DNA from 4 places in the Neorhizobium sp. T7_12 genome. Region 1 is predicted to be linked to each of the others. Evidence: riboswitches for the same ligand, from Rfam matches in the RefSeq annotation. Region 1 holds a riboswitch; each other region holds the start of a gene.

Region 1 (3,327 bases):
AGGGGCCGGAAACAGCGAAATCGCAATCAGAATCAGCGCCGTCATGCCGATCTGCAGCAGCGACAGCGCTATGGCGCGCGGCGGATCGAAATCGAAACGCAGCGACTGGTAGATCGCCACTTCGAGCGTGGTCGCGGCCGGCCCACCGCCGAGCACTAGGACGAGCGTGAAGCTCGTGGCGCACAGCATGAAGATCAGGCCGGCAATGCCGGGGATGACGCGGCGGGCTGCAGGCCACTCGATGAAACGGAAAACGGAGAAGGGTTTCATCCCGAGGCTGGAGGAGAGCAGCCAATATTCCGCCGGCAGGCGCTCCAGCGCCGCAAGCAGCAGCCTCCCGGCGAGCGGCAGGTTGAAGAACACATGTGCCAGCAATATGCCGGAAAGCCCGTAAATGCTGACCGGCTGTTCGAGGCCGAGCTTCAATAGCAGGCTGTTCATCACTCCTTGCCGTCCCCAGATGCCGATCAGGCCGAGCGCACCGATCAGCACCGGCAGGCCCATCGGCAATGCCATCAGCCGGATGATCCACACGCGGCCCGGAAAGCGCGGGCGGCGTGCGAGCGCGAGTGCGACGGGAAGGGCGAAGACGACCGACAGCAGCGTCGAAAGAACCGCCTGCAGCAGTGTGAAACGCAGAATTCGCCAGGTATAGGCGGTGAACAGCCGGCTTTGGGTGTTGCCTGCGTCCCAGGAGAGAAGGGCGGCGACTGCGATGCCGACGAAGAAGGCGATTCCGGCAAGGCTCAGCAGCCCCCAGCCTATCCCGCGTCTCCGCTCCGCCCTCGTCAGCATGGGATCAGTTCATGCTCATAGCGGTCAGCCATTCGTCGATCCAGGCCTGCCGGTTCTTGGCCACCTGATCCGACCCCATCAGGAAAGTCTTGGTCGGCTGCACCAGGTTGTTGAATGCGTCGGGGAGCGGCTGGGAGGTCTTGGCGGCCGGCATCATCCAATTGGTGGTCGGGATGACGTCCTGGAAGGCCGGCGAGACCATGAATTTCAGGAACTGTTTCGCGAGATCCTTGTCTCCCGCCCCCTTCAGCATGCCGGCGACCTCGATCTGGATGTAATGGCCTTCGGAGAAGGAGGCGGCCTGGTAGCGCTCCGTCTTCTCCTCGACCATGTGATAGGCTGGCGAGGTCGTGTAGGAAAACACCATCGGCACTTCGCCCTTGGTGAATAGGCCATAGGCCTCCGACCAGCCGGGCGTGACGGTCAGCACACGTTTCCTGAGCTTGCCCCAGGCCTCCGGTGCCTGGTCGCCATAGACCGATTTCACCCAGAGCAGCAGGCCGAGGCCGGGTGTCGACGTGCGCGGGTCCTCGATGGCGATCTTCTGTGCCGGATCGCCGTCCACCAGGTCCTTGAGGCTTCTGGGTGGGTTCTTGATTGCCTGCGTGTCATAGACGACGGCGAAATGGCCGTAGTCGTAGGGGATGAACGTGTCGTCGCTGTAATTGCCGGGGACCTTGGCCGCGGCGGCGTCGAGCCCGTGCGGCTCGAACAGACCGGTCGCCTTGGCCTCGGAGATCAGATTGGTATCGAGGCCGAGCGCGATATCGGCGTCGGTGCCTTTGCCCTCCAGTTTCAGGCGGGTCAGAAGCGCCACGCCATCGGCGACGCCGACGAAATCGAGTTTGCAGGCGCAGGTTTTCTCGAAAGCCTCCTTGACCTTCGGTCCCGGTCCCCAGTCGGAGATGAAGCTCTCGTAGGTGTAGACGGTCAGCGTCTTTTCTTGCGCTTCGGCCGGCGCGGAAAGGGAAAGGGCGGCAGCGGCCGCGAATATGGAAAGAATGGTGCTGCGCATCAGCGTCTCCTCGTTGTGGTGACAAAGGGGAATAGGCGCTGATGAAGAGCCGTCTAATCCCTCCGCCGGTGTTAACCGGATCAGGTTCCGCGGGTTGGCCAAAGGCCTCTCAGCCGCACGAAAACGCGCGGCACCCCGTTAGAGCAGGATCAGATTTAGCGGCGAGGCGAATGGCTGGCAAGAGGCGGTCTGCGACCGGCTCAAAGCGCATTCGGCAGGAGCAACACGGCTCGGTGGTTCATTGCTCAGTGGTTCTGCGGAAACACTTTCAGCTCACGCGGAACGATCGCCATGCCGCCCAGCCGGTTGGCAACGGCGTAGTCGATGGTCTTCTCGACCACCTCGGGCATGACCGGTTTGGTGAGCACGCCGAGCGAGCCTTCGACGCCGGCTTCCACATCGTCCGGATTACCCGTCATGAAGACGACGGTGATGCCATATTGCTCGGCAAGCTCGCGGCCAATCTCCGGACCAGTCCGGCCGTCCGAGAGATTGACATCGACCAAGGCGATATCGGCATAGGCGGCGAGCGCCAGGGCGTGTTTGCGGGCATTGGCAAAACCGGCGACTTTCAGGCCCATGGCTTCGATCGTCTCGGCTACATCGAGCGCGATCAGAAACTCGTCTTCGACAATCATAACTCTTTGATTCATCGCCTCAGTGGCCAGCCGACGACGCGTAACATTTGTCAGCATTGGATGTCCCCATTCGATTGATCGGTTCTTTGCAGGCCGATCCGTCCCCGGGACATTTCGACCACTACTCACACCCAGAACGCCCCGGGACATCATATGTTCCGCTCCGCGACAAATATTTTTTCAACTAACTAATTGTTAAGCTTAACAAATCGCAAATCAGCCTTCGATTTCCTCGCGCAGCATTTCGAGTTCCAGCCATTCTTCTTCCATTTTGCTGATGCTTTGGCGCAGCTTTTCCATCTCCGCGGCCAGCTGGTTGAAAGCGGCGGGATCCTTGGTGAAGAGGTTGGGATCGGCCATTTTCTTCTCGCGGGCGGCGATCTCGGCCTCGGCTTTTGCCATTTCCTTCGGCAGGTTCTCGAGCGCGAATTTCTGCTTGAAGGAAAGCTTGCCTTTGCCCTTGGGGGTGCCGGAAACCGGTGCCGCGGTATCGGTTTTTGCCCTGTCAGCTTTCTCCGTGCGGCGCCTTTCCTCCAGCGCGCCTTTCCGCTGCGCCAGCATATCCGTGTAGCCGCCGGCATATTCGATCCAGCGGCCGTCCGGTGCGTCCGGATTTGCGGGGGCGATGGTCGAGGTCACGGTGCGGTCGAGGAAGTCGCGGTCGTGGCTGACGAGGATGACGGTGCCGGAATAGCCGGCGACGATTTCCTGCAGCAGGTCCAGCGTCTCGATGTCGAGGTCGTTGGTCGGTTCGTCCAATATCAGGAGGTTGGACGGCCGGGCCATGATGCGGGCGAGCATCAGCCGGGCGCGCTCGCCGCCGGAAAGGTTCCTGATCGGTGTCCTGATCTGCTCCGGCTGGAACAGGAAGTCCTTCAT
Region 2 (3,327 bases), on a different contig from region 1:
GTATTGCCGAGGATGCGGTCGTTGGAAATCATCAGCTGGGCGGAATGCGCGTCGCGCAGATGCCGGCCGAGACTGTAGGGCGTGCCGTTCTTGTAGCCCATGATGCCGCAGATGATCATCGCCTGGTTGATGATGGTCAGGATCGTCTCGGAGGAAGCCAGCTTGACGTTGTTCATGGCGATCGAAAACGCCATGGACGACAGCTGGACGTGATCCGCCTTGGCATCCGCGTAGATCCTGAGGCCGGAGAGGATGCCGGCCTTGAGGAGCTGCAGCAGGTTCGAGGCTTCGGCGAGCCTCAGCGCGCCGGGCGGTTGGGTGCCGCCGGCCTTGCGGGCGGCGGCGCGCACGAAGGCCTGGGCGCGCAGTACCGCATCGGCGGCGATCCCGTACCAGACCGCGCTCCAGAGGAGATGCGAGGTGGCGAGCATCGATTGCGCCGCGATTTCGGCGAACGGCTTTGGAAAGATCTGGACGGACGGCGCCTCGCCCCTGAAGAGGAAGCCGTCGGAGCAAGTGCCGCGCATGCCGAGCGTATCCCAGTCGACGGTCTTCTGCAGGGTATACTGGCCTTGCTTGAAGACGGTCATGACCTGGTCGGTCGGTGCGGCCTTTTCGTTGGAGCGCGAGGTGACCATGATCGCATCGGCGTGGGCGCCGTAGGAAATCACCGTCGCATCCTTGGTCAGGCGGCAGACGTCGCCCTCGACCTCGATCGCGCAGATGGAGTTGCGCATATTGCCGCCGATGCCGCCCTCGGTCGTCGCGGAGGCGACGAGAAGCTGGCGGCCGGCAAGCTCGCGCATGAAGTCCTTATGCCATTCGCTGTCGCCACCATGCTCCACGAGGCTCGAAACCTTAATCTGGTGCATGGCGAAAACCATGGCGCTCGCGGCGCAGGCCTGTCCCAGGATGGAGCAGACCTCGGCGATCTCGGCGATCGAAGCGCTCTCGCCGCCGAACGCGGCCGGGATCTGGATGCCGATCAGGCGCTCGGCTTTCATGGCATCGACCGCTTCGCGGGGGAAGCGGCCGTCATGATCGACGCGGTCGGCAAATTCGGCCGCTACGGTTGCCACGCGGTGAGCGCGGGCGCTCAGGCTCATGTCGGCGGCAAAGGCGGGGAGGCTCATCTCAAGCGGCCTCGCGCGCTTTCAGGATATGCGAAACCGTCTGCTCGATCGCAGCTATGCTGGCGAAGGACTTGCGGTTCAAAAGGCTGTCGGGAAACTCGATGTCGAAGGCCTCTTCCAGGCCGAGCATCAGTTGTACGGATGCAAATGAGGAGAGGCCGGCCGCATAAAGATCGGCGCCGTCTTCCAGCTCGGTCACCGCGACCGGAAGGCCGCCTACACGTGTGAGCAATTCGCGAATGGTCTCGTTCATCTCGACATCTCCGGATCGTTCAAATCTGCGTTCATCGCTGGGGACGTTACTACGCAGGAAAGCATAAGATTCCGGCAATAAACGTCGTGAAGTTAGGGCTGCGGGATTCCGTAAAATCCGATCGATCGCCATCGGCATGGCCCGGCTTGACATCAACGGCCCGCGGGTTTCTGATGGCGCCATTCACCAGGGGGGTCCCGCCAAGGGGCTGAGATACTGCTGGTCGGAACGGCTTTGGCCGGCCGAGGCGCAGTGACCCGTTGAACCTGATCCAGTTCATACTGGCGTAGGGACGGTGCGGGCGCTGCGGCAGCGAGGGCGGGAAACCGTCCTTCGCATTCCGGGGTGTTTTTCCATCATTCCAACACTGGAACTGGGTCTCCAAACGTCAAACCTTGGAGCCTTGAACCATGAATATCGCAACCACCAAGCTCACCCCGGTCGTCACCACCGGCCCGCTTCCCGTTTCCACGAAGGTCCTGAAAGCAGGAACGATCCACCCGGACGTCCGCGTGCCGATGCGCCAGATCGCATTGCATCCGACCTCCGGCGAACCGCCGGTCACCGTCTACGATTCCTCCGGTCCCTATACCGTCGAAGGCGCCGCGATCAGCATCGATGCCGGCCTGCCGCGCCTGCGCGAAAGCTGGATTGCCGCCCGCGGCGATGTCGAAACCTATGAGGGCCGCATCGTCAGGCCGGAGGATAACGGCTTCGTGTCCGGCAGCCACCTGACGCCGGAATTCCCGATCCGCAACCAACCGTTCAAGGCGAAGACGGGCAGGGCCGTCACCCAGATCGCCTATGCGCGGGCCGGCATCGTCACGCCGGAGATGGAATTCGTCGCCATCCGCGAGAACCTCGGCCGGCAGGCGGCCAGCGAGCCGCTCATCCGCGACGGCGAAAGTTTCGGCGCCCATGTGCCGGACTTCGTGACGCCGGAATTCGTTCGGCGCGAAGTCGCGGAAGGCAGGGCGATCATTCCTGCCAACATCAACCATCCCGAATCCGAACCGATGATCATCGGCCGGAACTTCCTGGTGAAGATCAATGCCAATATCGGCAATTCGGCCGTCACCTCGTCGATGGCCGAGGAAGTCGAGAAGATGGTCTGGGCGATCCGCTGGGGCGCCGATACGGTCATGGACCTGTCGACCGGCCGCAACATCCACAATATCCGCGACTGGATCATCCGCAATTCGCCGGTGCCGATCGGCACCGTGCCGCTCTACCAGGCGCTCGAAAAGGTGAACGGCGTTGCCGAAGACCTGACCTGGGAGGTCTATCGCGACACGCTGATCGAGCAGGCGGAGCAGGGTGTCGACTACTTCACCATCCATGCCGGCGTGCGGCTCGCCTATATCCCGCTCACCGTCAACCGCGTCACCGGCATCGTTTCCCGCGGCGGCTCGATCATGGCCAAGTGGTGTCTGCACCACCACAAGGAAAGTTTCCTCTACGAACATTTCGAGGAAATCTGCGACATCGCCCGGGCCTACGACGTGTCGTTCTCGCTCGGCGACGGTCTTCGCCCGGGTTCGATCGCCGATGCCAATGACGCGGCGCAGTTCGCGGAACTGGAGACCCTCGGGGAATTGACGAAGATCGCCTGGGCGAAGGATTGCCAGGTGATGATCGAAGGCCCCGGCCATGTGCCGATGCACAAGATCAAGGCCAACATGGACAAGCAGCTCGCGGTCTGCGGCGAGGCGCCGTTCTACACGCTCGGGCCGCTGACCACCGATATCGCGCCGGGCTACGACCACATCACGTCGGGTATCGGGGCGGCGATGATCGGCTGGTTCGGCACCGCCATGCTCTGCTACGTGACGCCCAAGGAACATCTCGGCCTGCCGGACCGCAACGACGTCAAGGTTGGCGTCATCACCTACAAGATCGCGGCACATGCCGCCGATCTCGCCAAAGGCCATCCGGCGGCGC
Region 3 (3,327 bases), on a different contig from region 1:
CTGGCTGGCACGGATGCCGGTGAAATACCGCGCGGCCGCATTCGCCGTCATCCTCATTCCGCTGCTGACCAATGTCGTGGTGCGCTCGCTCGGCATCATTCTCCTGCTGGCACCCGAAGGGCTGATCAATTCGGTCACCGGGCTGATCGGCATTCCGCCGGCCCGGTACATGCTGTTCACGCACGGCGCGGTCGCGGTCGCGCTGGCGCAGGTCTTCCTGCCCTTCATGGTGCTGGCGCTCTACGATAACCTGCAGAACACTTCGCCGCGCGTGCATGAAGCGGCCCAGAGCCTCGGCGCCTCTCCCGCGGTCCGGTTTCTCACCGTCGACCTGCCGCTTTCGCTGCCCGGCCTGCGCTCCGGCACTGTGATCGTTTTCCTGATGGCGACCACGGCTTACGTTTCCGCCTCCCTGCTCGGCGGAAAGAAGGTCTGGACCACGGGCATGCTGGTGCTGCAGGAAGCGATCAAGAACCTCAATGCGCCGCTTGCCGCAGCACTTGCTATCATCATGACCGTCACCGGTCTCGCGTTTGCGGCGCTCTGCGCCTATTCGCTCAACCGCCTGATGCCGTGGCTGAAGGGCAAGCCCAGCAATCCCTGGAGCATACCGCGCTGGTTGGTGCCGATCATCAACATCCTCGGGCCGATCGTCTCGAAACTGCTGCTCGCCATCTCGCTGCTGCTCCTGCTGCTGCCGCTGGTGCTGGTCTGCATCCAGAGTTTCAACGACGTGCCGCAGGCGACCGCTTCCGGCTTCCGCGGTTTCACCCTCAAATGGTACGAGGCGGTGTTTTTTGCCGGAACCTACGCGGATGCCTTTTGGGTGTCGGTGCGGCTTGCCGTCACCTCGATGCTGGTGGCGCTTTCGCTTTCGCTGCCGGCGGCCTTCGCGCTCGCCCGTTATCCGTTCAAGGGTCGCTCCGCGCTCCTGGCTTTCTGGCTGCTGCCGATGTCGCTGCCCCACGTGGCGATCGGGGTCGGAATGCTGCGGCTCTTGCAGATCTACCTGATCATTCCGCCCTTCCTCGGCCTCGTGGCGATCCACGTGATCGTCATTCTGCCGTTTGCGATCACGCTTCTGACCACCTCGGTCATGGGGCTCGACCGGGCGCAGGAGGAGGCGGCGGCGAGCCTCGGCGCAAGCCCGGTGCGGCGCTTCTTCCTGATCATCATGCCAGGCCTGGCGCCGGGGCTGTTCGCAGCCGGCATCGTCGGCTTCCTGCTGAGCTTCGGCGAGGTGACGGTGACGAGCTTCCTCACCACCGCCCGACTGACGACGCTGCCGGTCCGCATCTACGCGGAATCGACCTTCAGCCTGGAGCCGACCGCGCATGCCATCTCGGCCGTCCTGATCCTCTTCACCGTCATCGCGCTGGCCCTGCTGGGCAGGGTGGTCCGCCTCGACCGTCTCTACGCGCGGTGAGTTGGAAACGATAGCGGGCGGACCGTCCGGTCCGCTTGACAGACATAGCGAAAACCGACAGTTATCGTGTTCTTCCGAGGGGGGCATCTTGACGATGCTGAGATGGCGGTGAGCCGGACCCTTGAACCTGATCCGGGTCATGCCGGCGTAGGAACGGAAATAAGCGTCATTCGACGATACTTTCTCTTCTCCGCTTTACCTGGATCTCCGTGATTGACTGATCTGGAGATCGACCGATGACATCCATTCTTCCCGTTGTCCCGAAAGGGCATCCGGTCCCGGCGTGCAGGTTCGGCGCGTAGCATCATGCGCGCGTCCCATGCGGTCATCGGCCTCGTCCTGCTTGTCGCCCTCTGGCAAGCGGGCGTCTGGCTGTTTGCTCCGCCCCGCTACATTCTGCCGTCTCCGATTGCCGTCGCTTCCGCCTTCGGGCGGCAGCCGGGTTTCCTGCTGCAGAACGGCCTCGTCACGCTGACGGAAATCGCGCTGGGCCTCGCGATCGGCGCAGGCCTCGGCATCGCCACGGCATTCGGGGTCGCCGCGTTGCCGCGGCTTGGCCGTCTCGTCTGGCCGATGGTGCTGATCCTGCAGGCCTTTCCCGTCTTCGTGCTGGCGCCGATCCTGGTTCTCTGGCTGGGTTTCGGGCTCGCCTCGAAGGTGGCGATGACGACGATCATCATCTTCTTTCCGGTCGCCTCCGCCTTTGCCGACGGTCTTCGCCGCACCGATCAGGAAATCCTTGACGCCGTCTCGCTGGAGGGCGCGAACCACTGGCAGACGCTGGTGTCGATGCGCGTGCCGCTGGCGATCCCGAGCCTCGTCTCCGGTCTTCGGGTCGCTGCCCCGCTTGCGCCGCTTGGAGCCGTGGTCGGCGAATGGGTGGGCGCGTCCGGCGGGCTCGGCTTCGTGATGGTCCAGGCCAATGCCCGCATGCAGACCGACACCGTGTTCGCGGCGATGACCATACTGGCAATCCTTACCCTCATTCTAAGGCTTCTCATCGACCGGCTGACCGCCGGGCTCGCCCCGTGGGCCAGCGAAGCCGACCTCTCATCTTCATCCTCATCCCAGTTCGCATCAAGGAGTTCCGTCCGATCATGATCCGTATCCTCACCGCGTCCTTCATCGCGCTAGCCAGCCTTGCCACCCCGATTTCTGCGCAGGCCGCCGACAAGCTCAGCGTGCTGCTCGAATGGTTTGTCAATCCGGACCATGCGCCGATGGTCATCGCCCAGCAACGCGGGCTGTTTGGCGATGCCAATCTCGACGTCGAGCTTATCCCGCCGTCCGATGCCTCCGCGGTGCCGCGCCTCGTCTCCGCAGGGCAGGCGGATATCGGCATCCACTACCAGCCCAATCTCTATCTCGACCACGAGGCAGGCCTGCCGCTCGTGCGGTTCGGCACGCTGGTCGAGACGCCCTTGAACACCGTCACTGTGCTGGCGGACGGTCCGATCAAGAGCCTCAAGGACCTGAAGGGCAAGAAGGTCGGCTTTTCCGTCACCGGCTTCGAGGATGCGATGCTGAAGCGCATGCTGGCCTCCGAAGGGCTTTCGAACGGCGATGTGGAACTGATCAACGTCAATTTTTCGCTCTCACCGTCGCTGATCGGCGGCAAGGTGGATGCGACGCTCGGCGGGTTCCGCAATTTCGAGCTGACCCAGATGAAGCTGGAAGGCCATGCGGGGCGCGCATTTTTCCCGGAGGAGCACGGCGTTCCGGCCTATGACGAGCTGATCTTCGTCACCCGCCGTGATTTTGCCGCGGACAGCCGGCTGCCGCGTTTCCTGCATGCCGTCGAACAGGCTTCGATCTACATCACCAATCATCCGCAGGAGGCCTGGCAGCTGTTCGTCAAGGCCTATCCCAACCTCGACGACGAACTGAACCGCGCCGCGTTT
Region 4 (3,327 bases), on a different contig from region 1:
TTCCGCATTGCGGCCGAAGGCGATGACATCGGTCACCTGGGGCTTGCCGGCCGTCAACGTGCCGGTCTTGTCGAGCGCGACGGCGGTGATCTTGCCGAGCGTTTCGAGCACCGCGCCGCCCTTCATCAAGAGGCCGCGGCGGGCACCCGACGACAGCGATGCGGCGATTGCCGCCGGCGTCGAGATGACCAGCGCGCAGGGGCAGCCGATCAAGAGGATCGCCAGGCCTTTGTAGACCCACTCGCTCCAGGACGCACCGACAACGAGCGGCGGCAAGATGGCGACCAGTGCGGCAACGGCGACGACACCCGGCGTGTAATACCGCGAGAACCGGTCGATGAAGCGTTCGGTCGGGGCCTTGCTCTCCTGCGCCTCCTCGACCAGCCGCACCACGCGGGCAATCGTATTGTCCTCGGCAGCTGCCGTGACCCGAACCCGCAGAGCGGCATCGCCGTTGATCGTGCCGGCAAACACCGTATCGTCGATGCCCTTGGCAACCGGCGTGCTTTCGCCCGTCACCGGCGCTTCGTCGATCGCGCTTTCGCCGGCGATGATGACGCCGTCCGCCGAAATGCGGTCGCCGGGACGCACGAGGATGGTCGCGCCAACCGCAAGGCTCTCGGCCGGCACTTCGCGGGTCTGGCCGTTTTCTTCGAGCAGCGCGTTCTTCGGCACCAGCGCCGTCAGGCTCTGGATGCTCTGCCGCGCCTTGCCGGCCGCGACCCCTTCCAGCAATTCGCCGATGAGGAAAAGGAAGACCACGGCGGCGGCCTCTTCCGACGCGTCGATGATGACAGCGCCAACGGCGGCGATCGTCATCAGCATCTCGATCGAAAACGGCGTACCGGCAAGTGCTGCCATGATCGCGCGCCGGGCGATCGGCACGAGGCCGACCAACATCGCGGCGGCGAAGATATAGGTGTCATAGGCGGGAACGAGGTGGCCGAGCCCGTAAGCCGCCGTCAACACGAACCCGACCAGGATGGTCAGGCGGCCCTTTGCCGATTTCCACCACGGCCCGTCCATCGGCCCGTGATCGTGGCCATGCAGGTCTTCGATTTCTTTGGTGGCGTGGTCGTTATGGGAATGATCGTGCCCACCGTCGTGGCTATGTTGGCCGTGACCGGCCTCCCCCTCATCCGACCGCTCCGCGGCCACCTTCTCCCCGCTGGGGAGAAGAAGACTTGCCGCTCCGTCTCCGTCCTCCTCTCCCCTTGGGGAGAGGTCCACCGAGCGAAGCGGAGGTGGGGTGAGGGGGCCGCTCGCTCCGACGTTGGCCGGCGCCCTCTGACCCAGCGCCCTCAGCGTATACCCCAGCCCGACAACCTTCTTCTCGATCGCGCCAAGATCGCCTGTCCCGTCGTGCTTTACCGTCATCGTGCCGGACGCAACCGAAACGGACACGTCCGCGACGCCCGGCATGCGGCGAACCGCGGTGTCGATCTTCGTCGCGCAGCTGGCGCAATCCATGCCGCCAACCTTGTATCGTGCCTGTGTCGTGGCGCTCATCGTCTCTTTCCCGTTTGGACCGAGCCCCGTCTCTACAACCTCTAGCGACTAGAGCTGCAAGGCCTAAAATCAGAAAAAATCACTGGCGAAGCGCATTCTCTTTGCTGTAAGCCATGGTGAAGACAGGGGCGTCCGGCAGAGCCGGGCTGAGAAGCACCCTTAGAACCTGAACCAGATCATGCTGGCGGAGGGAGTCGTCCGGGCGTTCAACATTGCGCCCCGCGCCTGCCCCGCCGAACGAGGCAGACATGCAGACGACAACGCTCCTTGCGGAAACCCCCGGCCAGCTGTTGACGGCGATGCGCGCGAAAAATCCGCTCGTCCAGAACATCACCAATTTCGTAGCGATGAACATCGCAGCCAACGTGATGCTCGCGGCCGGCGCCTCGCCCGCCATGGTACACACCAAGGAAGAAGCCGGCGAATTCGCCCGTATCGCTTCGGCCCTGACGATCAATATCGGCACCCTGTCGCCGGATTTCCTGGCCGGCATGAAGGCCGCGGCCGCCTCCGCCACGGAAGCTGGCAAGCCATGGGTGCTCGATCCCGTCGCCCATTACGCCACCGCCTATCGTCGCGCGGCAGTCGCCCAGCTCATCGAACTGAAGCCCACGGTCATCCGTGGCAATGCGTCGGAAATCATCGCGCTGGCCGGCAGCCAGTCGAGCGGCCATGGCGTCGATAGCGGCGACAGCGTTGCGGCGGCCGAAAGTTCCGCCATCGCCATCACCCAGCGGCAGGCCTGCGTGGTGGCCGTCACCGGCGAGGTGGATTTCGTCACCGACGGCCGGCGTTCGGTCCGCATCCTTGGCGGCTCCGCCCTGATGCCGCGGGTCACCGCGCTCGGCTGCTCGCTCACCTGCCTGGTCGGCGCCTTTGCGGCAAGCACGGACGATCCCTTCGAGGCGACGGTCGCCGCACTCGCCATGTTCGCGGTCGCGGGAGAGGAAGCGGCGTTTACCGCCTCCGGTCCCGGCTTCTTCTCGCCGATCTTCCTCGACCGTCTCGCGGCGCTGACCGGCGAGACGCTCGATGCCAAGGCAAGGATCGTTTCCGCATGAAAAAGACCTTCGATCTTTCCGTCTACCTCGTCCTCGACCCGGATCTCTGCCGCGACATCGGCATGGTCGAGACGGCAAGGCTGGCGGTCGCCGGCGGCGCGACCATCGTCCAGCTCCGCGACAAGCAGGCGGATACAGCTAAGATGATCGAAACCGGCCGGGCTCTGAAGGCGGTGCTGGCAGGCACCGGCGTGCCCCTGATCATCAACGACGACGTGGAGGCAGCGATCGTGATTGGAGCGGAAGGCCTGCATGTCGGCCAGAGCGATATGGTGGCGGCGATGGCGCGCCAGCGCGCCGGCCATGGCATGATCCTCGGCCTCTCGGTCGAAAACGAAGACCTGGCGCGACGGGTGGATCCGTCCATCATCGATTATGTCGGCATCGGTCCCGTCTTTGCGACCGGCACCAAACCCGACCACAAGCAGCCGATCGGTTTCAACGGGCTTGCGCGCATCGTCGCCATGGCGTCGGTTCCGGCAGTGGCGATCGGCGGCGTCAAGGCGGATCATGCCGGCCTCGCACTCGCCGCCGGCGCAAAGGGCATCGCGGTCGTCTCCGCTATCTGCGGCCAGCCCGATCCTGAAGCCGCAGCCCGCAGAATTGCCGCGGAAATCGAAAGGGCGCGCGCATGAGCATCAAGAATGTCCTGTCGATCGCCGGTTCGGACCCTTCCGGCGGCGCCGGCATCCAGGCGGATCTGAAAACCTTTGCGGCCCGCGGCACCTATGGCATGGCGGCGCTGACCGCGCTGACC

The links. A riboswitch is a leader RNA that binds a small molecule or an ion and turns the genes downstream of it on or off. The one in region 1 is predicted to bind thiamine pyrophosphate.
Region 2: it holds a riboswitch for thiamine pyrophosphate, as region 1 does, so the genes downstream of both, thiC (phosphomethylpyrimidine synthase ThiC) here and thiB (thiamine ABC transporter substrate binding subunit) in region 1, are expected to answer to the same signal.
Region 3: it holds a riboswitch for thiamine pyrophosphate, as region 1 does, so the genes downstream of both, C5J26_RS04050 (ABC transporter permease) here and thiB (thiamine ABC transporter substrate binding subunit) in region 1, are expected to answer to the same signal.
Region 4: it holds a riboswitch for thiamine pyrophosphate, as region 1 does, so the genes downstream of both, thiM (hydroxyethylthiazole kinase) here and thiB (thiamine ABC transporter substrate binding subunit) in region 1, are expected to answer to the same signal.

The regions. Positions count from the first base shown of each region.
Region 1 is NZ_PVBK01000012.1:119,429-122,755, forward strand. It holds gene thiP (thiamine/thiamine pyrophosphate ABC transporter permease ThiP) at 1-795, opposite strand, end outside; gene thiB (thiamine ABC transporter substrate binding subunit) at 800-1,810, opposite strand; TPP riboswitch at 1,851-1,958, opposite strand; gene C5J26_RS22665 (response regulator) at 2,056-2,505, opposite strand; gene C5J26_RS22670 (ABC-F family ATP-binding cassette domain-containing protein) at 2,665-3,327, opposite strand, start outside.
Region 2 is NZ_PVBK01000017.1:11,795-15,121, reverse strand. It holds gene C5J26_RS25745 (acyl-CoA dehydrogenase family protein) at 1-1,133, opposite strand, end outside; gene C5J26_RS25740 (acyl carrier protein) at 1,135-1,386, opposite strand; TPP riboswitch at 1,565-1,697, shown strand; gene thiC (phosphomethylpyrimidine synthase ThiC) at 1,797-3,327, shown strand, end outside.
Region 3 is NZ_PVBK01000001.1:793,683-797,009, forward strand. It holds gene C5J26_RS04045 (ABC transporter permease subunit) at 1-1,426, shown strand, start outside; TPP riboswitch at 1,494-1,597, shown strand; gene C5J26_RS04050 (ABC transporter permease) at 1,733-2,527, shown strand; gene C5J26_RS04055 (ABC transporter substrate-binding protein) at 2,524-3,327, shown strand, end outside.
Region 4 is NZ_PVBK01000013.1:23,876-27,202, reverse strand. It holds gene C5J26_RS23070 (heavy metal translocating P-type ATPase) at 1-1,509, opposite strand, end outside; TPP riboswitch at 1,624-1,719, shown strand; gene thiM (hydroxyethylthiazole kinase) at 1,758-2,570, shown strand; gene thiE (thiamine phosphate synthase) at 2,567-3,205, shown strand; gene thiD (bifunctional hydroxymethylpyrimidine kinase/phosphomethylpyrimidine kinase) at 3,202-3,327, shown strand, end outside.